Regions from separate parts of the Bacillus sp. ISL-75 genome, predicted to be linked through region 2. Evidence: riboswitches for the same ligand, from Rfam matches in the RefSeq annotation. Region 2 holds a riboswitch; the other holds the start of a gene.
The links. Region 2 has a riboswitch for S-adenosylmethionine ahead of J7E63_RS11685 (homoserine dehydrogenase). Riboswitches for the same ligand answer to the same signal wherever they lie in the genome.
Positions count from the first base shown of each region.

Region 1: linked by a shared signal. The riboswitch ahead of J7E63_RS19540 (O-acetylhomoserine aminocarboxypropyltransferase/cysteine synthase family protein) and the one ahead of J7E63_RS11685 (homoserine dehydrogenase) in region 2 are both predicted to bind S-adenosylmethionine.

Region 1 covers NZ_JAGGQX010000050.1:5,929-17,638, forward strand. Annotated here, with positions in the region: gene J7E63_RS19475 (spore coat protein) at 1-8, opposite strand, end outside; gene J7E63_RS19480 (hypothetical protein) at 39-332, opposite strand; gene J7E63_RS19485 (YuzL family protein) at 436-570, opposite strand; gene J7E63_RS19490 (3-hydroxyacyl-CoA dehydrogenase/enoyl-CoA hydratase family protein) at 776-3,163, shown strand; gene J7E63_RS19495 (acetyl-CoA C-acetyltransferase) at 3,285-4,460, shown strand; gene J7E63_RS19500 (acyl-CoA dehydrogenase family protein) at 4,557-6,341, shown strand; gene J7E63_RS19505 (arsenate reductase family protein) at 6,535-6,891, shown strand; gene gcvH (glycine cleavage system protein GcvH) at 6,972-7,355, shown strand; gene J7E63_RS19515 (YusG family protein) at 7,464-7,703, shown strand; gene J7E63_RS19520 (toprim domain-containing protein) at 7,850-8,206, shown strand; gene J7E63_RS19525 (thioredoxin family protein) at 8,214-8,522, shown strand; gene J7E63_RS19530 (nuclease-related domain-containing protein) at 8,727-9,632, opposite strand; gene J7E63_RS19535 (SCP2 sterol-binding domain-containing protein) at 9,873-10,232, shown strand; SAM riboswitch class I at 10,312-10,422, shown strand; gene J7E63_RS19540 (O-acetylhomoserine aminocarboxypropyltransferase/cysteine synthase family protein) at 10,488-11,710, shown strand, end outside.
Region 2 covers NZ_JAGGQX010000025.1:61,413-73,122, forward strand. Annotated here, with positions in the region: gene carB (carbamoyl-phosphate synthase (glutamine-hydrolyzing) large subunit) at 1-40, shown strand, start outside; gene argF (ornithine carbamoyltransferase) at 33-1,010, shown strand; gene J7E63_RS11675 (argininosuccinate synthase) at 1,096-2,307, shown strand; gene argH (argininosuccinate lyase) at 2,369-3,745, shown strand; SAM riboswitch class I at 3,925-4,036, shown strand; gene J7E63_RS11685 (homoserine dehydrogenase) at 4,138-5,373, shown strand; gene J7E63_RS11690 (YfhD family protein) at 5,432-5,620, opposite strand; gene J7E63_RS11695 (YfhE family protein) at 5,761-5,895, opposite strand; gene J7E63_RS11700 (TIGR01777 family oxidoreductase) at 6,016-6,924, opposite strand; gene recX (recombination regulator RecX) at 7,001-7,816, shown strand; gene J7E63_RS11710 (SDR family NAD(P)-dependent oxidoreductase) at 7,825-8,502, opposite strand; gene J7E63_RS11715 (YfhH family protein) at 8,589-8,915, shown strand; gene J7E63_RS11720 (small, acid-soluble spore protein K) at 8,973-9,149, opposite strand; gene J7E63_RS11725 (YfhJ family protein) at 9,277-9,546, shown strand; gene J7E63_RS11730 (metal-dependent hydrolase) at 9,574-10,554, opposite strand; gene mutY (A/G-specific adenine glycosylase) at 10,679-11,710, shown strand, end outside.

The DNA of each region.
Region 1 (11,710 bases), on a different contig from region 2:
TGATTCATTTCAACTTTCCTCCTTTTTGCGTCTATTCTTTATTGCATATTATTGAGTGGCTGCTGTTGGTTGGCGTGCTGGCCTAGGTGACCTAGCAGTTGTTGGTAGTGGCGCTGGTGCATTTGTCCCACTTTATCTGCTTCTGCTTTTAATTCAGGGTCCTGACACTGCCCGGCAAAAAAGTGTGCTTTTTTAGCAGACAGCAAGTTCCATGACATCATATCTGTTAAATAAAGGGCATCTTTTGTTGATACAACTCCGGGAGGTTCTGGCATCCTCGTTTGTTGATTTTGCATGTTCATGTTAGGCATATTCATATTTTGTTGCTGCATATTAACCCTCCTAATTCGTGTAATCTTTACGACTATATGGTCTCTCAAACAGGAATTTTTATGCAAAATGAGAAACAGGCTGACGTACTCAGCCTGTTTTTCTTCATCCTCGTTTAAATTGATTGTTTTGGCTGTTTTTTTTGTCAACTTGAGCCTCTTCGCCGCCTGGCCCGCCATTGCCCTTCACACTCGCAGCACTAACGCCTGCTTTAGAAGGATCCTTCTTCATTTTCGCCATCGTTATCACCTCGGATATTAGGGTGCCCTTTTATAGCAAAATATTTAAAAATTTATTTTTAAAAAAAATTATAAAATTCCACGTTTATGGATTGCACAAATTTTCAAAATATTCTATAGTAAGTAATAATAATACTCATTCACATGTGAATTTTTTTTGACAAAAAAATGAATGAGTATTCATTCAAAGTTTGAAGGGGGAGACAATGTTGAACCAATTAATTAAAAAAGCAGCTGTCCTAGGGTCCGGAGTCATGGGGTCAGGAATTGCTGCCCACCTAGCCAATATCGGTATTCCTACACTATTATTGGATATTGTGCCACGTGAAGTAACGAAAGAAGAAGAAGCCAAAGGGCTGACTTTAGCGGATAAACAAGTCCGTAACCGCATCAGTACCACGTCCATTCAAAAATTATTGAAGCAAAAACCTGCCCCACTCGCGGTGAAAAAGAATTTGGCCCTGATTGAAGCCGGTAACCTTGAGGATGATTTAGTCAAGCTGAAAGATGTGGACTGGGTCATTGAGGTGGTTGTTGAAAACCTCAACGTCAAGAAACAGGTATTTGAAAAGGTCGAACAATACCGTAAACCTGGCAGCATCATTAGTTCCAATACCTCTGGAATTTCTGTAGAAGCGATGGTTGAAGGCCGTTCTGAAGATTTCCAAAAGCATTTCCTTGGCACGCACTTCTTTAACCCGCCGCGCTATTTGAAATTGCTTGAAGTGATTCCTACTCAATATACGGCTCCAGAAGTACTTTCATTCATGAAAACTTTCGGTGAGGATGTCTTAGGAAAAGGTGTGGTTGTCGCCAAGGATACACCAAACTTTATCGCTAACCGGATCGGGACTTACGGTCTGCTCGTAACTGTTCAGGAAATGTTGAAGGCAGGCTTAAGTGTCGGTGAAGTAGACTCCATCACCGGGCCACTCATTGGCCGGGCAAAGAGTGCAACCTTTCGAACACTAGACGTGGTTGGATTGGACACATTTTATCATGTGGCTAATAACGTCTATGAAAAAGTCGAAGGCAAAGAAAAGGAAGTTTTCGAAATCCCAGCCTTTTTGAAAGCAATGGTTGAAAAAGGCTGGCTTGGAAGCAAATCAGGTCAAGGCTTCTTTTTGAAAAAAGGGAAAGAGATTCTTGAATTGGATCCAAACACGTTAGAATATGGTCCACGGAAAAAGCTTTCGACACCTGCGGTTGAACTTAGCAAGCAGGAAAAAGGTACAGCGAATAAATTGAAAGCGCTTGTATATGCCAATGATCGGGCCGGACAATTCTTATGGAATACAATGGCACAGTCGCTTGTATACTCCGCGCAGCTATTAGGCGAGATTGCTGACGATATCGTTTCCATCGACCGTGCAATGAAATGGGGCTTTGGCTGGGAAACAGGCCCATTCGAAACATGGGATGCGATTGGGGTGGAAAAATCCGTTCAAAAAATGAAGGAAGCCGGTCTTGAAGTTCCAGCCTTGGTAACGGAAATGTTAGAAAAAGGACATTCATCCTTCTATTTAGAAGAAAATGGCGAGTTGTTCTTCTATGATAATGGCCAATATCGATTGGTTGAATTTAATCCGAAGGCACTCGACCTGAAAAAGATAAAGAAACAAAAAGGTATCATTAAAAAAAATAGCGGGGCAAGTCTGATTGATATCGGTGATGGCGTAGCCCTATTAGAGTTCCATTCACCTAACAATGCCATTGGTCTTGATATTGTTCAAATGATTAACTATGCCGTGGAAGAAGTTGAGAAGAACTATAAGGGGCTAGTCATCGGTAACCAAGGAAAGAACTTCTGTGTCGGAGCGAACCTAGCGATGATGCTCATGGAAGTGCAGGATGACAATATTTATGAACTTGATATGATTGTCCGTCACCTTCATAGTGCCTTGCTGAAAGTGAAATACAGTCCTAAGCCAGTCGTCGCTGCCCCATTTGGAATGACACTTGGCGGTGGTGCAGAGGTGTGCCTGCCGGCTGCGCACATTCAAGCTTCAGCCGAAACGTATATGGGCCTTGTTGAAGTTGGTGTCGGCTTACTTCCAGGCGGCGGCGGAAATAAAGAGCTTTATATGAAGCACTTAGAAAACCTTCCTAACGGTGTACCATTTGACCTGCAAAATGTCGCTAATAAAGTGTTTGAAACAATTGCCACCGCAAAAGTTTCCACATCCGCTGAAGAAGCACGTGAAAATAATTTCTTGGATTCTTCAGATGGAATCAGCTTTAATAACGATCACCTGCTTTATGATGCGAAACAAGCAGTGTTAGCTTTACACGAACAAGGCTATAAACCGAAAGTACGCAGAAAGGTGCCGGTCGTTGGTGAAACTGGCTATGCGACCCTGTTACTTGGTGCCGAAGCGATGCGTTTATCTGGGTATATTTCTGAGCATGATCTGAAAATTGCCAAGAAGATTGCCTATGTGATTGCAGGCGGAAAAGTACCATTCGGGACAGAAGTAGATGAGCAATATTTATTGGATCTTGAAAGAGAAGCTTTCTTAAGCCTAATTTCGGAGCCAAAATCACAGCAGCGCATGCAGCATATGCTTGTGAAGGGTAAACCATTAAGAAACTAATTTTAAAAAAAGGGGGCTGACCCCTCTTACAAAAGGTTTCGCTTAGATCGTTAAGAACGAGGGGATAGACCCCAATATAGATTCGTATTTTTCTAATTTAACAGAAAGTGAGGGAACTTCCATGAGAGAAGCGGTAATCGTTGCCGGAGCAAGGACCCCGGTAGGTAAAGCGAAGAAAGGTACGCTCGCCCATGTTCGCCCTGATGATTTGGGAGCATTGGTGGTAAAGGAAACATTAAGGCGTGCTGGAAATTATGAAGGGAATATTGATGATTTAATCATTGGATGTGCAATGCCTGAAGCGGAACAAGGCAACAACATGGCTCGCAATATTGGGGCATTAGCAGGTCTTCCATATACCGTTCCTGCGATCACAGTCAATCGTTTCTGTTCTTCAGGATTGCAGGCAATTGCTTATGCCGCACAGGGAATCATGCTAGGCCATACCGATACAGCTATCGCTGGCGGAGCAGAATCGATGAGCATGATCCCAATGATGGGGCATGTCGTCCGTCCAAATATCAAACTAGCAGAAACGGCTCCTCAGTATTATATGGGAATGGGTCACACGGCCGAGCAAGTGGCGATGAAATATGGAATTTCCCGCGAGGATCAAGATGCTTTTGCGGTAAGAAGCCATCAGCGTGCAGCAAAAGCGATTGCCGAAGGGAAGTTCGTCGATGAAATTGTTCCAGTCGATGTGACGATTCGGACGGTAGGTAATGACAATAAGCTTGTTGAAAAAACAATTCAATTTTCACAGGATGAAGGCGTTCGCCCAGATACAAATTTGCAGACATTAGGTAAACTCCGCCCGGCTTTCTCCGTGACAGGATCGGTAACGGCTGGTAATGCCTCGCAGACAAGTGACGGGGCTGCCGTCTTGCTTGTCATGGACCGTGAAAAGGCAGAGGCACTTGGTCTTAAGCCATTGGCAAAATTCAGATCCTTTGCTGTTGGCGGTGTCCCCCCTGAAATTATGGGTGTGGGACCGGTTGTTGCGATTCCAAAGGCCGTCAAACTTGCGGGTCTAGAGTTATCGGATATTAACTTATTTGAATTGAATGAAGCCTTTGCTTCCCAATCCCTCCAAGTTATTCGGGAATTAGGTCTAAATGATGAAATTGTTAACGTAAATGGAGGCGCCATTGCCCTAGGACATCCGCTTGGATGTACGGGAGCAAAATTAACGCTCTCACTAATTCACGAATTAAAACGCAGGAAAGAACAATTTGGTGTAGTAACGATGTGTATTGGCGGCGGAATGGGTGCAGCCGGCGTATTTGAATTACTTTAATCCATTATGGGCTGTCCCAAGCAAACCTGAACATATACCTTTTATAAGGGGGGCGGCTATCTGCCCCCACAAATCAAAGATTAGGAGGAATAAATAATGGCAAACCAAACAGAAAAAATCATTAAAGGCGGAAGCTTTTTAATTGAAGATATTACTTATGAGCAACTATTTACACCGGAGGATTTTACCGAAGAGCATTTGATGATTGCGAAAACAGCAGAAGATTTTGTTGAAAAAGAAGTGGTTCCACAGCTTGAACATTTAGAAAACCATGAGTTTGACCGGACGGTGAAGCTCCTTAAAAAAGCCGGTGAACTTGGTCTGTTAGCAGTTGACGTACCGGAGGAATATGAAGGCTTAGCCCTAGATAAGATTACCTCATCGCTACTTACCGAAAAAATGGCTGGAGGCGGTGGTTTCTCTCTTTCTCACGGGGCTCACGTGGGAATTGGTTCCCTGCCAATCGTGTTGTTCGGGAATGAGGACCAAAAACGCAGATATTTACCTGCCCTTGCATCAGGTGAAAAACTTGCCGCTTATGCCTTAACTGAACCAGGTTCTGGTTCTGATGCCCTTGGTGCCAGAACAACGGCTAAATTAAATGCTGCAGGTACTCATTATATTCTAAACGGGGAAAAGCAATGGATTACCAATGCCGGTTTTGCTGATGTATTTGTTGTATATGCAAAAATTGATGGCGAGCAATTCACCGCATTCATTGTTGATCGGGATTTCGCTGGAGTTTCAACTGGTGCAGAGGAGAAGAAAATGGGAATTAAGAGTTCTTCCACTCGGACGCTTATTTTAGAAGATGTTCCCGTTCCTGTCGAAAATTTATTAGGTGAAATTGGTAAAGGACATGTGATTGCCTTTAACATCTTAAATATCGGGCGTTATAAGCTTGCAGTTGGCAGTGTGGGTGGTTCCAAGAAGGCCTTTGAATTGACTGTTAAATATGCAAATGGGCGTCAACAATTTAAAACACCAATTTCACAATTCAATTTAACCAAAGAAAAATTCGGAACCCTGGCCTCTAAGATTTACGCGGCAGAAAGCTCTGTCTATCGTACCATTGGTCTGTACGAAGAAAACCAAGGCAAACTTTCAACTGAAGAAGAAAAGGATATTAAATTAGTGGCAAATTCAATTGCCGAATATGCGATTGAGTGTTCATTGAATAAATTCTTTGCAAGTGAAGTATTAGCCTATGTAACGGATGAAGGTGTACAAATTCATGGTGGATACGGATTTATGAAGGAGTATCCAATTGAAAGAGCGTATCGTGATGCACGTATTCAGCGTATTTTTGAAGGAACAAATGAAATTAACCGCCTGCTAGTGCCAGGCACCTTATTGAAAAAAGCGTTCAAGGGTGAGCTCCCATTATTCCAAAAGGCAGTGGCCCTTCAAGAGGAATTAATGATGTTAACACCAGAAGAACCTGGTGATGAGCCACTTGCACAGGAAAAATATCTTGTAAGAAATGCAAAAAAGATTGCCCTTTTAGCAGCTGGTTTAGCCACGCAAAAATATGGCAAAGCACTTGAAAAAGAGCAGGAAGTTTTAGCAAATATCGCGGATCTTATTTCTAACGTGTATGCAATGGAATCCGTTGTGTTACGTACTGAAAAGGCGATTGCAAAAACTGGTTTAGATAAGAACAAGCAGAAACTTCTTTATACACAAATTTACTGCCAAGAAGCCTTCAATGAGCTTGAGGCGATTGCCAAAGAAACATTAGTGGCTGTTGAACAAGGCGATACCTTGCGCATGATGTTGTCCTCGCTTCGTAAATTTACACGTCATACTCCAATTAATGTCATTGCGAAAAAACGTGAAGCTGCTGATGTCATAATTAAGGCCGAACGCTATCTTGTTTAATTAAATCAGGCTCCCTTTCTATTAGGAAGGGGGCTTAAATTTTTATATTAGAAAAGGAAGGAATTTTGAAAAATTAGTCGAATTTTTTTAAGTAGAACATATTTTTTGCATTAGGATTTTGAAAAACGGTATGATAATATTCAATTGACTCTAATAAGTCATTGATATTTTATAGGAAAAGGCGGTGAAATTGATGTCTCTGACGTTTTACTGGTATCCGAAATGCGGCACTTGTCGAAACGCGAAGAAATGGCTGGATGCCCATCAGCTTTCCTATGAAGAAGTACATATTGTTGAACATCCTCCAAGTCGTGAGGAATTGCAGGAATTTTATCAAAAAAGCGGACTGGAATTAAAGAAATTCTTTAACACAAGCGGTATGAAATATCGTGAATTAGGGATAAAGGATAAAATGAAGTCTGCAACAGATGAAGAACTGCTAGAATTACTGGCTTCCGATGGCATGTTAATCAAACGGCCGATTTTAACAGATGGTGAACGTGTCACCGTGGGCTTTAAAGAAGAAGAGTATGAAAAAATGTGGCAGTAAGCCTGCTCTTCCTTCATTACTAATGGGTATCGATTTATTTCGATGATAGATTTTAAAAAAAACAATGGAGGTTTTTTAAGATGAGTACACCAAAAGAATTACGGTATTCAGAAGAACATGAATGGGTAAAGGTTGAAGGGGAAAAAGTGCGTGTGGGGATTACTGCTTTTGCACAACATGAATTAGGAGATATCGTTTTCGTTGAACTTCCAGAGGTTGGCGATGAGTTATCTGCTGACGAACCATTTGGAAGTGTTGAATCTGTAAAAACTGTTTCTGAGCTTTACGCTCCAGTTAGTGGTAAAGTCGTTGAAGTAAATGAAGATTTAAGTGATAGCCCTGAGTTTGTCAACGAATCTCCATATGAAAAAGCATGGATGATTGTCATTGAATTATCAGACAGCAGCGAACTAGACAAGCTCATGACGGCTGAACAATATGAAGAAATGATTAAAGAAGACTAATTAATCCCGAAAAAGCGCCTTGTCAAGGTGCTTTTTCTCTTAATTTCCCACTTTTTCTTCTACTATTTTAGGGAATCTTATAATAAATATATTGAAGAGGGTGGGAGTATGACGTTAAAGCAGCAAAGAGTCGATGTTACTGATCGAGTGATTGGCAAAATGAAAAATGGGGAAATGGAACTGTTTCTTGATAATACACCGATTGGAAAAATGAAGCTTTCAGATCACATGCAAGTAGAATTAGAGCATCATTTTGAAGTGGATCAGCAAAAAATCTATCAACATGTCACGACAACAGAAAACCCTAATGCAAAATATACAGATTGTGATGATGGAGGATGGTGTTAACTAGGTAAATTTCACGTGAATTCTGAGGCAAATCCCTATTTTTAAAATGACAATAATGATAAAGTTAACATAGGCAGAAGAATGCACACGTAATCAATATTTTAGAATATGTTAACATAAACAACTTCTAATACAGGTGATGGATGATGAATGATTCGTATGTTGACAAAGTTCTTATTGTCGAAGGAAAATCAGATAAAAATAAGGTCAAAAGAATTGTTAAGGAACCAGTAGAAATTATTTGTACCAATGGTACGATCAGTATCACAAAATTAGATGAACTAATTGAATTTCTTGAGGATAAGGATGTCTATATTCTTGTGGATGCCGACTCCTCTGGTGAAAAGCTTCGCAAACAGTTAAAACGAGAATTTCCACAAGCGGAACATTTGTATATTGACCGGATGTATCGTGAGGTGGCAACAGCGCCAGTGCACCATTTGGCAACCGTTCTAATAGGAGCGAATATCGATGTTCATACCGAATTTTTAGAAATGGGTTAAAAGATATATGAACGAATGGAATCGAACAGATTTATCTGCCTTTCTTGAAAAAAAGGCGACCGGGTTAGTCTATTTTTATACACCCATGTGCGGTACCTGTCAGGTAGCTTCAAAAATGCTTCAGGTCATTGAGCAACTAGTAGAGTTAGATATGGGAAAAATGAATTTAAATTTCTACCCAGACCTTGCTAGGGATTTAGCAATTGAAAGTGTCCCTTGCCTATTATTTGTTGAAGCCGGCAAGCTAAAAGAAACCCTCTACGCTTTTCAATCAGTTCCATTTTTGCTTGAAAAAATAAAACAGCATTTATCCTAAGCAGATGCGCAAAGTGCATCTGCTTTTTGAATAAGTGTGCTTCCAGTGATCACAAAAATCTAATTGTGCCCGAGAGAGGAAAAAAAGTATCACCGCGGTCACAAAAAATTATAATTGTGCCCGAGAGAGGAAAAAAGAGTCACGGCGGTCAAAAAAAATCTAATTGTCCCCTTATAATAAAAAGTTAAAGGGACATATTCCGTTTTATACAAAAAAAGAGCCCTTTGTCTTACCTGTTATTCTTAAGTTTTCCAGTAGGATTCTTCTAATGGTTTTCTTTGAAGCGCTACCCTGGCTCCAATCATAAATCACTTTGGTAGTAATGCGCAAATCAGGAAAAAGCAGCTTAATTTCCTCCACAACACGTAAAACGGCATGATCAATCACTTCGTGACAGCCGCAATCCTCACACACAAGTTTATTATTTACAACAGTAGTCTTCAATGAGAGGCAGACCCGACAAATGTTACCTTTTTTTAATTTGCCGAAGTCATATGGAGGTAACCTATCATAAGGTGATTCGATTTGATGCATCGAAACCAGTTGGTCAGCTAGTCTTTTGTGCATACCATTTAATGTTGACGGTCTCCTATTTAAATTGTGCATAAAGCGGGGGAGCTGATTTGGATAGATAATGGGTTCATTAAGTGGAGCTTTATAACAGGTAAACTGGGGGTTGATAAAAACTACATAAGCCTCAATAGGTATTCGATACCCAAGGCTTTCTAACAGCTGGCGGAGTAGGGATTCACTTCGTTGTAGTTGATGCAGGGGATTTTTGTATTCCTTTTTGGGTAGAGCATAGAATCGGTCACCTTCAAAGTAAAAGTCACCTTCATAATTTTTTACTTCAAAAAGATAGAGCGGATCTTGAGTAATCATCACTGTATCAAGTTGGAATTTACCATTATTAGTTTCCAGTAACAGGTCGTTTAGAATATGACTTGGACACTGAAGCTTCTCTGTCAATGAGTCAAACATAACTTCACCTTCAAATCCTTTCACAAGGTTACGAAAGCAAATTTTATCCTTTTCAGCTAATTTCATTCGCGAGTTTAGAAATCTTAAAATTTTAATTTCATCTGATTCAATACGGTCTTTAAAACTCATAATCCACATCCTTTCGATTTCGAATCTAACTTCATTTTACAAAATGCTGCCCTTTAATCAGCAGTAATGTTTGAATAATTTTCAACACTTTTCAAAAAAAAATTTCTCCATCCGACATATTTCTCAGGAAATCTCCGTAAATCCCCTCTAAAAGGTTGATAATTGTCGACCACTTTAAAGAGGATTTCATGCCCCGTTCCTGTATATTTAATATAAGAGAGCAGACCGGAGTGGTAGATTATGATAGAGATGCTGAAAAACTTTCAATTAGCAATCAAACAGCAAAGGCATGTTCTGCCGTTACTAGAACAAATCGATTTGCGAGTGAATTTGGTTTGTGAACAAAAAGCCATTCAGATTATCATAAAGAATGGAGAAATTTTCATACTTCATGATAGCGAAGTGACACGAACGATATCCGAAATCCGCGGTGACCTTAAGGCAATGAAACAACTACTTGAAGGGAAGGAACGGTTAAGGGCCCTTGAGCATAACGGCCAATTACGTATTTCCGCTCCAATTCGTACCACATTATTACTAGAATCTGTCTTCTATTTGACAAAGGCACAGGAAAATTTACCAAAAATAACAAATTTCTAATCAGAGCTATTGACTCGGAATTAAACTTACTGTAAAGTTTTAGGTGAATAATCAAATAATAAAGACAATTCAATAAACATTCTTATCGAGAGTGGCGGAGGGACTGGCCCTTTGAAGCCCAGCAACCGGTTTATAACACAATCACACGGTGCTAAATCCAGCAGAGAGGCGATGCTCTGAGAGATGAGGAGAGAGACCCCCTCTTCTATGAAGCTGGGGTTTTGTTTGTTGAATTGCAAAAAAGGAGGAAGTAGTATGGGTGAAAATCAAAAGAAGTATCGTTTTGAAACATTGAGTGTTCATGGTGGATTGTCTCCGGATCCGGTAACGGGGGCTCGTGCCGTTCCGATTTATCAAAACAACGCCTATCAATTTAAGAATACAGAGCATGCGGCAAACCTATTTAGCTTAGCGGAACCTGGGTACATATACACACGCATTCATAACCCTACTACTACCGTTTTTGAAGAAAGAGTAGCATTATTGGAAGGCGGCGTTGGTGCCCTAGCAGTTGCTAGCGGTATGGCAGCGATTACCCTCGCCATTTTAAATATTGCTGAAGCTGGCGATGAAATCGTATCGGCATCAAATCTCTATGGAGGAACATATAATCTTTTTGCAGTGACGCTTCCAAAATACGGGATTAAAGTGAAATTTGTTGACCCTGAAAATCCTGAAAACTTCCGTGCGGCTATTACCGACAAAACAAAGGCTGTTTTCGCTGAAACGATTGGTAACCCAAGCCTTCGTGTACTTGATATTGAAAAAGTCGCCGATATTGCCCATTCAGCAGGTGTTCCATTAATTATTGATAACACCTTTGCCACTCCATATCTGTGCCGGCCAATTGAATATGGTGCCGATATTGTGATTCATTCTGCCACCAAATGGCTCTTAGGAAATGGAACAACTACAGGTGGAGTTATTGTCGATGGTGGGAAGTTCGATTGGAATTCGCCGCGATTCCCTGGTTTTACAACGCCAGATGCCAGCTACCATGACCTGGTTTATGCCCAAGCCCTAGGTGCGATCGCCTATATTATCAAAGCCCGTGTCCAATTGCTGCGTGACTTAGGACCGGCGTTAAGTCCGCAAAATTCCTTCCAGTTTATCCTTGGTCTTGAAACACTGCATGTTCGAATGAAGGAGCATGTGGCTAATACAAAAGAAGTGGTGGAATATTTAACCAATCACCCGGCTGTGGAATGGGTATCTTATCCAGGACACCCATCCCACCCAGATTATGAATTAGCCAAAAAGTACTTGCCTAAAGGTGCAGGTTCCATGGTTATCTTCGGGATTAAAGGCGGTAAAGAAGCAGGGGCCAAATTAATCGATTCAATTACTCTATGGGCGCATGTGGCAAACGTTGGCGATGCAAAAAGTTTAATTATTCACCCAGCAAGCACCACCCATCAGCAATTAGATGCTGATGGCCTGAAAGCTACAGGTGTAACAGAGGATTTGATTCGCCTTTC
Region 2 (11,710 bases):
ATATTACAAGTTGGAAGAGAGAGGTGCCGTTCATGGGTGAGGCCATTAAATTAAATGAAATTAGTAATATAAATAAGCCGAAACTTAAAGGAAAGGGCTTTTTACAGCTTTCCGATTTTAGTACAGATGAAATCCTCTATCTTCTAAACGAGGCGATAGAGATGAAAAAGCTCCAAAAACAAGGAAAACCGCATCCGTATTTAAGCGGGAAGGTTTTAGGGATGATTTTTGAAAAATCATCCACCCGTACAAGGGTATCATTTGAGGTAGGGATGCTGCAGTTAGGCGGTCATGCAATATTCTTAAGTTCAAAGGATATTCAGCTTGGAAGAGGAGAAAGTATTTTTGATACCGCAAAAGTGTTGTCGCGCTATGTGGACGGATTAATGATTCGAACGTTTTCACACGATTCAGTCGAAGAATTAGCTGAGCATGCAACAGTACCAGTTATTAATGGTTTAACTGACCTGCAGCACCCTACCCAAGTGTTAGCAGACCTTTTAACGATTCTTGAGCATAAAGGGAAACTGTCCGGCTTAAAGATGTGCTATATAGGGGACGGCAATAACAATATGGCTCATTCTTTAATGGAAGGCGCGATGAAGGTTGGAATGGATATTAGCATTGCCAGTCCACCAGGATATTTGCCTGATGGAGAAATAACAGAGAAGGCAATTAAAGTTGGAAAACAAACTGGATGTAAGCTCGTGATTACAAATGATCCGCTAGAAGCTGTTAAAGATGCAGATGTCATCGTAACAGATGTCTGGACCAGTATGGGGCAGGAAGAGGAAACTTCAAAAAGACTCGAGGCATTCCATGGATTTCAAGTAAATAATGAACTTTGTAAGAATGCAAAGGAGGACTATATCTTTTTGCATTGCTTGCCCGCCCATCGAGGCGAAGAGGTAACAGCAGAGGTCATCGATGGTCCTCATTCAGTGGTTTTTGATGAAGCTGAGAACCGTCTTCATGCCCAGAAAGCAATTTTAAAACTTTTACTAGCATAATTGTTTCCTTTTCCATGAGATTTGTTGTATAATAATTCTATTGGTTGAATAAAAATACACATACAGTAAGAGGAGAATAATAACAATGGCAAAAGAAAAAATCATTTTAGCCTACTCAGGCGGTTTAGATACATCAGTTTCAGTAAAATGGATTCAAGAAAAATATGGCTACGATGTAATTGCATTAGGTCTAGATGTCGGTGAAGGAAAAGACTTAGAAGCCATCAAAAATAAGGCACTGAATGTCGGAGCCATTAAAGCCTATATGATCGATGCTAAAGAATTATTAGCAAAGGAATATATTTTACCAGCATTAAAAGCTAATTGCTTATATGAAGGAAAATATCCATTATCTTCAGCTTTATCTAGACCGCTTATTTCAAAACTATTAGTGGAGGTAGCTGAAAAAGAGGGGGCTACTGCTGTTGCTCATGGCTGCACAGGTAAAGGAAATGACCAAGTACGTTTTGAAGTTTCCATCCAAGCATTGAACCCAAGTTTAAAAGTTGTTGCCCCTGTTCGTGAATGGGGAATGACACGTGACGAAGAAATCAAATATGCTGAGGAGAACGGAATTCCAATCCCAGTCGATTTAGATAATCCATTTTCAATTGATGCCAATATCTGGGGACGTGCTTGTGAGGCCGGAGTTCTAGAGGATCCATGGGCTGAGGCGCCAGAAGCAGCCTTTGATTGGACGAATCCAATTGAACTTACACCAGATGCAGCGGAGTATGTTGAAATTGAATTTGAACAGGGGGTACCTGTTGCCCTTAACGGTGAGAAACTCCCACTTGTTCAATTAATTGAAACCTTAAATGCGCTTGGCGGCAAGCACGGTGTTGGCCGTATTGATCATATTGAAAATAGACTAGTAGGAATTAAATCTCGTGAAGTGTACGAAAATCCTGCTGCGCTAATTTTAATCAATGCCCATAAAGAATTAGAGTTTTTAACTCTAACTCGTGAGGTTACACAATTTAAGACACAGGTTGAACAGCAAATGTCTAAGATCATTTACGAAGGACTTTGGTATTCTCCGATAAAACCAGCACTTGATGCATTTATTAATGAAACTCAAAAGAACGTTTCTGGAACAATTCGTGTCAAGCTTCATAAAGGTAATCATACGGTTGTGGGCAGAAAGTCACCTTACAGCTTATACAACGAGGAATTAGCAACGTATTCCAAAGGTGATGCGTTTGATCATAATGCCGCAGTAGGATTTATTAAGATTTGGGGTCTGCCAACAAAGGTCTATTCAGAAGTGAATAAAAAGGAATCAATTTTAAAATAATTCGGATTGCCCTCGAATCCTTTTTCGAGGGCTGTCTTGTTAGGTTAAGGGGGAGCAATCAATGTCTAAGTTATGGGGCGGCCGTTTTACGAAAGAAACGAATAAGCTAGTTGAGGAATTTACAGCCTCAATTACTTTTGATCAAAAGCTAGCTAAGGAGGATATCGCAGGAAGTCTTGCCCATGTGCAAATGCTGGGTGAGTGCGGTATTATTCCAATGGAGGATGCTATAAAGATTAAGGACGGACTACTCTCCATCAAGAAAATGGTCGACGATAACGCGGTAGAGTTTTTAGTTGAAGATGAAGATATCCATATGAATATTGAAAAGTTATTAATAGAAAAAATTGGTCCGGTGGGAGGAAAGCTCCATACAGGGAGAAGCCGTAATGATCAGGTGGCCACCGACATGCACCTATACTTAAGAACGAAAACAACTGAGCTGATTAAATTAATAGAAGATGTCCAGCAGGCATTAATTGAGCAGGCGAAAGAGAATGTCCAAACGTTAATTCCTGGGTATACTCACCTGCAGCGTGCCCAGCCTGTATCCTTTGCCCATCATTTAATGGCTTATTTTTGGATGTTTGAACGTGATAAAGAGAGATTGATTGATAGTTTGAAGCGTATCAATTGGCTGCCTCTTGGTTCAGGAGCATTGGCAGGAACGACGTTTCCGATCAACCGTGAACGTGTCGCGGAACTGTTAGGTTTTGAAACGGTTTATCCTAATAGTATGGATGCTGTCAGTGATCGCGACTTTATCCTTGAGTTTTTATCGATTGGTTCAATAATCATGACCCATATTTCCAGATTATCCGAAGAGCTTGTCATTTGGTCGAGCCAGGAGTTTCAGTTCGTCGAGTTGGATGATTCGTTTTGCACAGGTTCAAGTATTATGCCGCAAAAGAAAAATCCAGACGTACCTGAGCTGCTACGTGGAAAAACCGGACGGACATATGGTAATTTAATCGGACTGCTCACCGTTCTTAAAGGTCTGCCACTCGCATATAACAAGGATTTACAGGAAGATAAGGAAGGCATGTTTGATACGGTTGAAACGCTTGAAGGTTCCTTAATGTTATTAGCACCGATGATTGAAACGATGACAGTAAATAAAGACGTGATGCGTAAGGCCATTAACAATGACTTTTCTAATGCCACAGATATTGCTGATTATTTGGTAAGAAAAGGTCTGCCCTTCCGTGATGCGCATGAAGTTATCGGAAAAATTGTTTTATATGCGATTCAGTCTAACAAATTTTTGCTAGATCTGAGCTTCGAAGAATATCAGGGCTTTAGTCCATTATTTGAGGAAGATATTTATGTTGTATTGGCTCCTGAGCATGTTGTTGGTGTGCGAAATAGCTTTGGGGGAACGGCTCCAGAGCAAGTGGAAAAGCAAATCAAGCTTGCTGAAGGAAAACTGCACAGATAAATATGAATTTTTTCTAGCCCGCCATATGGTGGGCTTATTTTTTGGGGGGTAATTAGATATATCTACACGTTTCTTCACTCCAATAAAAAGAAATTTCAAATAATATTGACAACTACCTTGGAATCAACTAGAATTCTCTTTATAACTTGGAAGTTAAATGAAAAACTAACTAAATAAAACTCTTATCCAGAGCGGCGGAGGGACTAGGCCCGATGAAGCCCGGCAACCATCAAGGTAATTCTTGAAAAGGTGCTAATTCCTGCAGGTTATTTTTAACCTGACAGATAAGAGGAGGAAATCTACCCTCTTCTTATGAAGAGGGTTTTTTCTTATTTATATGATATAAAAAAAACCTATTAGTCATGTCTAATATTATTTAAGGGGTGGAGAGCATGTCTGTCATTAAAGTGGCAATTCTAGGCTTTGGTACAGTTGGGGAAGGCGTTTATAGAACAATTCAATCTCATGCGGAAGAGCTTGAGAGAGTGTTAGGGAGAAAAGTGGAAGTTGCAGCCATACTAATTAAAAATAAGCAGAAAAAGAGAAATATTAATAACGATGTACTAATCACCTCAGATTTCAATGAAATTTTAAGTCTTCCGCAGCTTGATGTTGTTGTCGAAGCAATCGTCGACAAAGAACCCCCCTTTACTTTTTTAAAACAAGCTATAAAAAGTGGTTGCCACATAATCACAGCGAATAAAGAAATGTTTGCACACCACGGGAATGAGTTGCTCGAGTTAGCCGAGAATTATAATGTTTCGGTGGGTTACGAAGCCACAGTTGCGGGTGGTATTCCGGTTATTCAAACCTTAAGGCAGTTATTAAATGTTAACCGAGTTCGTCACATCCAAGGAATTCTTAATGGGACATCGAATTTTATCCTAACGGAAATGCGCGAGAAGAAGCAGTCATTTGCTGATGCTCTTATTTTAGCGCAAGAGAAGGGGTATGCTGAAGTGGATCCAACCAACGATGTGGAGGGCTTTGATGCTTTTTATAAAACAATGATTCTCAGCAGAATTGCTTTTGGGAAAGAACCAAATTGGCAGGATGTTGAACGTGAAGGGATTACTTCGATCACGAGTGAATTAATTGAAGCGACTGAAAAGCTTGGGTTAAGGTTTAAACATATTGCAAGTATTCATATGATAGGTGATCAAATTAATGCAACCGTTAGACCGGTTCTTGTTGGGAAAACACATCCATTTTATTCTATTGAAGGGGTAGAAAACGCTGTAAATGTTCACTCAGATATTGTTGGGAGTATCACTTTACAGGGACCAGGAGCGGGGATGTTTCCAACTGCAAGTGCTGTAATTGAAGATTTAGTCTATGTCTGTCAAAATCAAACGATCAGTAGAAGGGCTCAGAGATCTTCTGCGGTTTCTGTGGAAGAGAATAATGGTCTATTAAAAGAGTATTGGTTAGTTCAAGGGCCTTTAATTGATTATATCTCGCCTGCGCTTACATGGATTGAAGAAGTCTCTGATGAAATAATAGTAATCCAGGGTGCGAAAGAGGAAGTAGAATATTTAGTTAAACAACAAAAGTCACTACGGTATTATCCAATCCTAGGAGAGTACGAATCGACCATATCAAAAAAGGCAGTAGAGTTAGCGCGCTGAGATAAGTTTTAATATATAAAAAGAAGCAGGATGTCCTGCTTCTTCTTTTTGGCCTAAATCATTTATTTCTTTTCATGTTTACACGTTGATTAGCAGCATTGGCACGTGCGAGTGCCTCAAGATCTGCATGGTCTGCAAATTCTGCAGAGTATTCTACATCATTTCCATCCGTTATTTTTAGGTTCTTAGGTGTTTGTGGAAGTGAGCTTTTGTTACTATTACCAGTTCCATTATGCATACGACCCATTACTAAAAACCCCTTTCATTGTTAACTTTCAGGAGCCGAATTGCTCCCTTTAATATCATTTACAATTAGAAAGGTAACCATGAATGGAAAATACTTCAGGAGAACTATTAGGTCCATATATAATCTCAGATATAGTTTAACTATAGTCTCGTTTTTTTGTCGTGGTATCCGCCTGCCCGGTCTGCCATTTTAAATTCTCTTTGATATGAGACTTCCTGCATACTGGTTAATGAGTATTTGCCTCGATCCTTATCTTTTTTCTTTTTTTCCGCCATTTTGCTCATTCCTTTCAACATTTTTTTAGTTAATTGTCATCAAGCTATGTGGTAAAAAATAAAAGCACGTTATGTACTTATTTCCATTTTTACCTTTTAAGAAAGGAATGATACTATTTTTTAAGAAAATATATTTTTCAATGCCAAATGTAAATCGGAATACTTAAATTGATAGCCAGTTTCTAAAAGCTTATTCGGTAATACCCTTTGTCCATCAACCACCAATGTACTCATTTCACCAAGCAGCAGACGTAGTGCAAAACTTGGGACCGGAAGCCAGTGGGGGCGGTTTAATACTCGTGCAAGTGTTTTTCCAAACTCAGTCATCGTTACCGATTTCGGTGCAGTGAAATTGATGGGTCCATCCATTTTTTCATTTTCGATAATAAAGGATATCCCTTGGACCACATCCTCAATGTGAATCCATGACATCCACTGACGTCCATTTCCAATGGGACCACCGATAAATGATTTATAAGGGATTGCCATTTTTTGAAGAGCCCCTTGGTGTTTATCAAGGATGATTCCGAACCTGCAAAAAACAGTACGTATCCCTAATTGGCTGGCTTTTCCAGCTTCGATTTCCCATTGCTTAACTGTGTCGGCCAAGAAATCATTCCCAAAGCCATGGTTATCTTCTTCAGTAAAAGTTTTATCAAAGGATGTTCCATAAATCCCAATTGCACTTGCATTGATCAGTGCCTTTGGTTTGGTGTCTAATTTATTTATAATGGCTAGCAGTGCATGAACAGACTCTAAGCGACTGTTTAGAATCTTTTCTTTTCTTTTTACCGTCCAACGTCCACTATTAATCGATTCGCCTGCAAGGTTGATAAAAATATCAGTATCTTGGAGTTCATGAATGGGGCTTGAAATATCACTTAGCCACTCGACGTATCGAATTCCATCACTACGATTTGTCTCAATCGATTTTCTTGATAAAATAATTATCTCATGATTATTTTTCAACAGGTGTTTGGTAAGTGCTTGCCCTACAAAGCCTGTTCCGCCTGCAATCGTTATTTTCATTTTTTTCGCCCCCTTTTACGTTTAATCTTACAATAGATAATGAGGAATATGGTAAAGTATTGATGAGGTGAATAACGTGGCCATTATAACAAAGATCACCACACAACAGAAAACTCAGGATCGATTCAATATTTTTATGGATTACGGTAAGGGTAAGGGTGAGGAATTTGCCTTTAGTGTCGACAGTGATGTTCTAATCAAATTTCAATTAAAAAAAGGAATGGAGCTTGATGATTTTTCCTTCGTAGAAATTCAGTATCAAGACGACATTCGCAAAGCATACAACAAAGCCATTCATTACTTAGCCAGAAGAATGAGATCGGAAAAAGAAATAAAAGATTATCTTGTATTAAAGGAAATAGATGAACCTGTCATCAATGAAATTCTTCATAGATTAACTGCCCAGAAATACATAAATGACGAGGAATTCGCGTTGGCCTATGTACGAACCCAAGCCAATACTACTGATAAAGGTCCCAATGTAATAAAAATGGAATTAAAGGAAAAGGGAATAGTAGAAGGAATTCTCAACCATGCACTAAAGGAATATCCTCTCGAGCAACAGATTGAAAAAGCAACCAAAATAAGCTCAAAGTTTTACGAAAAGAATACAAAGGAATCATTAAAAATTCAAAAACAGAAACTTGAGAATCTGCTCCTTAGAAAAGGTTATCCATATGAAGTCATTAATATTGCTGTTAATGATGTCGGGATGAACAACGAGATGGATGAGGAAATGGAGGCAATCAGATTCCAAGGTGAGAAGGCCCATCGGAAATTTAGTCAATACAGTGGCTTTGAATATGAACAAAAGATGAAACAAGCATTATATCGAAAAGGGTTCCCGATAGAGCTCATCGAATCATACTTATCAGAAAGTAAAAAATCATGACAAAAGCATCATGATTTTTTACTTTCGATAATAATGGAATCTTGATTCATTTGTTCGATAATCATTTCGGCAACTTCCCTTGGTGAGCGGAAACGGGAGGTATCTTTGACATGGTCACTATTATCCCAAAACGGTGTGTCCATTCCTCCCATATACACCGCATTAAATTTAATCCCACTCCCTTCGTATTCTTTCTGCAGACTCTCTGTAAAGCCTCTAATTGCAAATTTACTAGCCACATAAACCGCTTCATTCACTTTTCCACGCAAGCCAGCTGTTGAAATTATATTCAAAATGCGTCCGTCTGAAGTCTTTAGCAGTTGAGGTAAAATTGCTTTGGTCATTAAAATAGTTCCTGAAACATTTGTATTGATCATTTCTGTTATGTGATGTTCATCCATTTCCACAAATGGACCGAAATGCCCAACTCCAGCATTATTAACTAATCCGTATATATTATATGTATGACTAATTTCTTCAGCTTTTTTCGAAACATCTTTCGCATTTCCAATATCTATAGGAAGGATATCAGCACTTCCTCCACTTGCTTCAATTTCTTCTTTTGTAGTTGTTAATTTATCAAATGTCCGCCCTGTTAACAAAAGGTGATAGCCCTTTTGCGAAAAGAGATGCGCTAATTCTTTTCCTAAACCAGAGCCTGCCCCAGTAATAATGATCGTTTTCATTCTAAAATCTCCTTTGTATATTAGTTCATCCTTTATTTATTATATTATAATATACTAAAATGAAGTTATAAGGGGAGTGAATTCAAATGCAACAAGAGAAACGCTACAGTACCATGTCAGAACATGAATTAAGACAAGAAATTGGCATGCTCCAAGAACAAGCCAGAAAAGCAGAACAAATGGGAATGGTCAATGAGTTTGCCGTGCTTGAACGAAAGGTTCAAATGGCCAGAGCATACCTGATTGACCCTCATTCGTTTAAACCTGGAGAAATTTATGAAATAGACGGGGACCCAGGACAATATTTTAAAATTGATTATATGAATGGTGTGTTTGCTTGGGGTTATCGACTTGCAGGAGAGGGAAAAGAAGAAGCGTTGCCAATCTCATTATTGAATCAGCCAAAAAAATAATTGGACAAACCAGAGAATAAGACCTCTGGCTTGTCTAGTTTTTACAGATAGAAAGGTTTATTTATAAACCTGTGGCGACTCATCATCGCGCTCTCCTGAAGCACGCATCCGCTCCTGTGGATGGGTATTAATCGTGCCATCTGCTCTTGTTGAAGCATATTCTGCTTTTGCTCTTGGCTCTCCCTCGAGCTTGTTATTATTTTGATTTGGGAAATTAGTTGCTTTATTTCTCATGCTGTACCTCCATTAAGGGAATGAGAACACGTGAAAAGCAAAGCATTCTCAATGCTTACCACGTAAAGATAGTATCTGCTTTTTTAAAATAGGTTATGTTAAAAGAAATTGGCAATGAGGTGGAGATATGAACGATTATCATGAAAGATTAACAAAACTGCTATTAGCTAAAAACGACAAACTCTCGTCTAACCAAGCACGAACATGGGTTGAACTTCTTTGGGATGATTTTGAAACCACTTATGCAAAAGCAGGCAGGGAATATATGGGCAGTGAAGTAGCAGAAAGAATTGTCAAACAATGGATAGAAAACTACGGTGATAAACTGCATGAATTTGCAGCTACTAACCCCAAATACAAGGATTATTTAAATCAGGATAAAAATAGCTTAAACTAAAAAAGCGAGTGACAAAGTCACCGCTTTTTAACTTGGAATTATACTTAATTTCTTTCGTAATTTCTTCTCACTAAACACCCACCCCGTATAGGAGCTAATTGGATTTAAGTTACAATCTAATTGAACAACGGCCACAAACGGATAATGTCCATTGCTCCGATAGCGTAAATCAATGAAGCGAACTTCGTAAAAATCAATAAATTCATCGACTTCCCAGCGATAGACTGGTGAAAAGGATAAAAATGCTGAAAGGTTTTTATCCTTTTTTGCTGCCTCGATTACGGGTGTTTTCGGAACGGGTATTCGATTAAAATGGTCTAAGATTTCAACTTTTTTATTTACTGCTTTTCCCACAAAAAATTGTTTCTTGTTCATGGCAGCAATTCTCCATTGATGAAACCTCATGGTTGGTGCAATAATTATTTCTGTTGCATCGGGAATTATTCTTTTTACCTCAACCAATACCCTTTTTTTCGCCCTAAAACGAGCGAGATAGTAAGCTATAATGACTGCATACATTATCAAAAAGGTATAACCTGGATTTGCTCCTAAAAGCCAAATAACGATTCCAATGATATGGATCCCAAAGATAATCGGGTCAAACGTATTTATAACCCCTAGAGCAACCCATTTTGTAGAAAAAGGTCTTAGGGCCTGCGTACCGTAGGCGTTAAATATATCAACAAATACATGGATAAAAACAGCTGCAAATGTCCAAGCCCATAAATGAAAAAGATTGGCATCAGGAAAAAACGGATAGATAACGGCTAACAGTACGAGCGGCCACAATATTACAGCGGGGATGGAGTGGGTAATCCCGCGATGATTTCGAATATATATAGCATTATTTCTTAGCTTCAAAACGGTATCAATATCAGGTATTTGCGACCCAGCAATGGTTGCAATTAAAACACTTGTCGTGGTCGCGTGGCTACTTATTACTGCGGGATCAAGTGTAGCAAGACCACCAAGTGCAATACCCATGACAACATGAGTTCCTGTATCCAAAAGGAAATCCTCCTTCAATATAGTTCTTGTAAAACTAAACAAATTGAATTATCGTAAAACAAATACATACTTATTATATTGCCTTTTTTCATACATGTTAACAACATCTGGAGGAACAAAAGTTATGATAATTGAACTAAAGAATATAGAAAAAATCAACATATCAGCTTTTCAAAATGATTTAATATCCTGGTTTAAACGAGAACAACGGGACTTGCCATGGCGAAAAGACCAAGATCCATACAAAATATGGGTCTCAGAAATTATGCTCCAACAAACAAGAGTTGATACAGTAATCCCCTATTTTAATCGCTTTATTGAATGGTTTCCCACCATTGGAGACCTTGCCGAGGCAGAGGAGGATAAAGTGCTTAAGGCCTGGGAAGGGCTGGGATATTATTCAAGGGTTCGAAATTTGCAATCAGCTGTTAAGGAAGTAAGCGAGAAATATAGCGGTGAAGTGCCAAATACCCCAGAAAAGATAGCTGAACTAAAAGGGGTGGGACCTTATACAGCTGGTGCGATTTTAAGTATTGCTTATGGAATTCCAGAGCCGGCTGTGGATGGAAACGTGATGAGGGTTATTTCAAGGGTCCTTTCCATCTGGGAGGATATTGCCAAATCATCTTCGCGGAAGATTTTTGAAAAAGCAGTGCGACAGTTAATTTCACATGAAGACCCTTCCTCTTTCAACCAAGCATTAATGGAATTGGGAGCGTTAATTTGTACACCCACTTCTCCTTCATGTTTATTATGTCCAGTTCGAGAACATTGCCAAGCTTTTGATGAGGGAGTTCAAAATGAACTTCCGATAAAAACTAAAAAAACCAAGACACGAAACGTTCAACTTGCTGCTGCTATTCTTTTGGATGGAAATGGTAAGGTATTAATTCACAAGAGGCCGGCAACTGGACTGCTCGCAAATTTATGGGAATTCCCTAATGTTGAGATCCATCACCCCTTACAAAATGAACGGGAGCAGGTAGCGGACCTATTTCGCCATTCACTTGATTTAAAAGTAAAATTTGAAAAAATTATCGGTCAGCTGGAACATACTTTTTCCCACTTAGTGTGGAATATTAAGGTCTATTCAGGGACCTTAAATTCAGTCTTTCAAGAAAGTGAAGAATGGAAAATTGTTTCATTCGAAGAGATG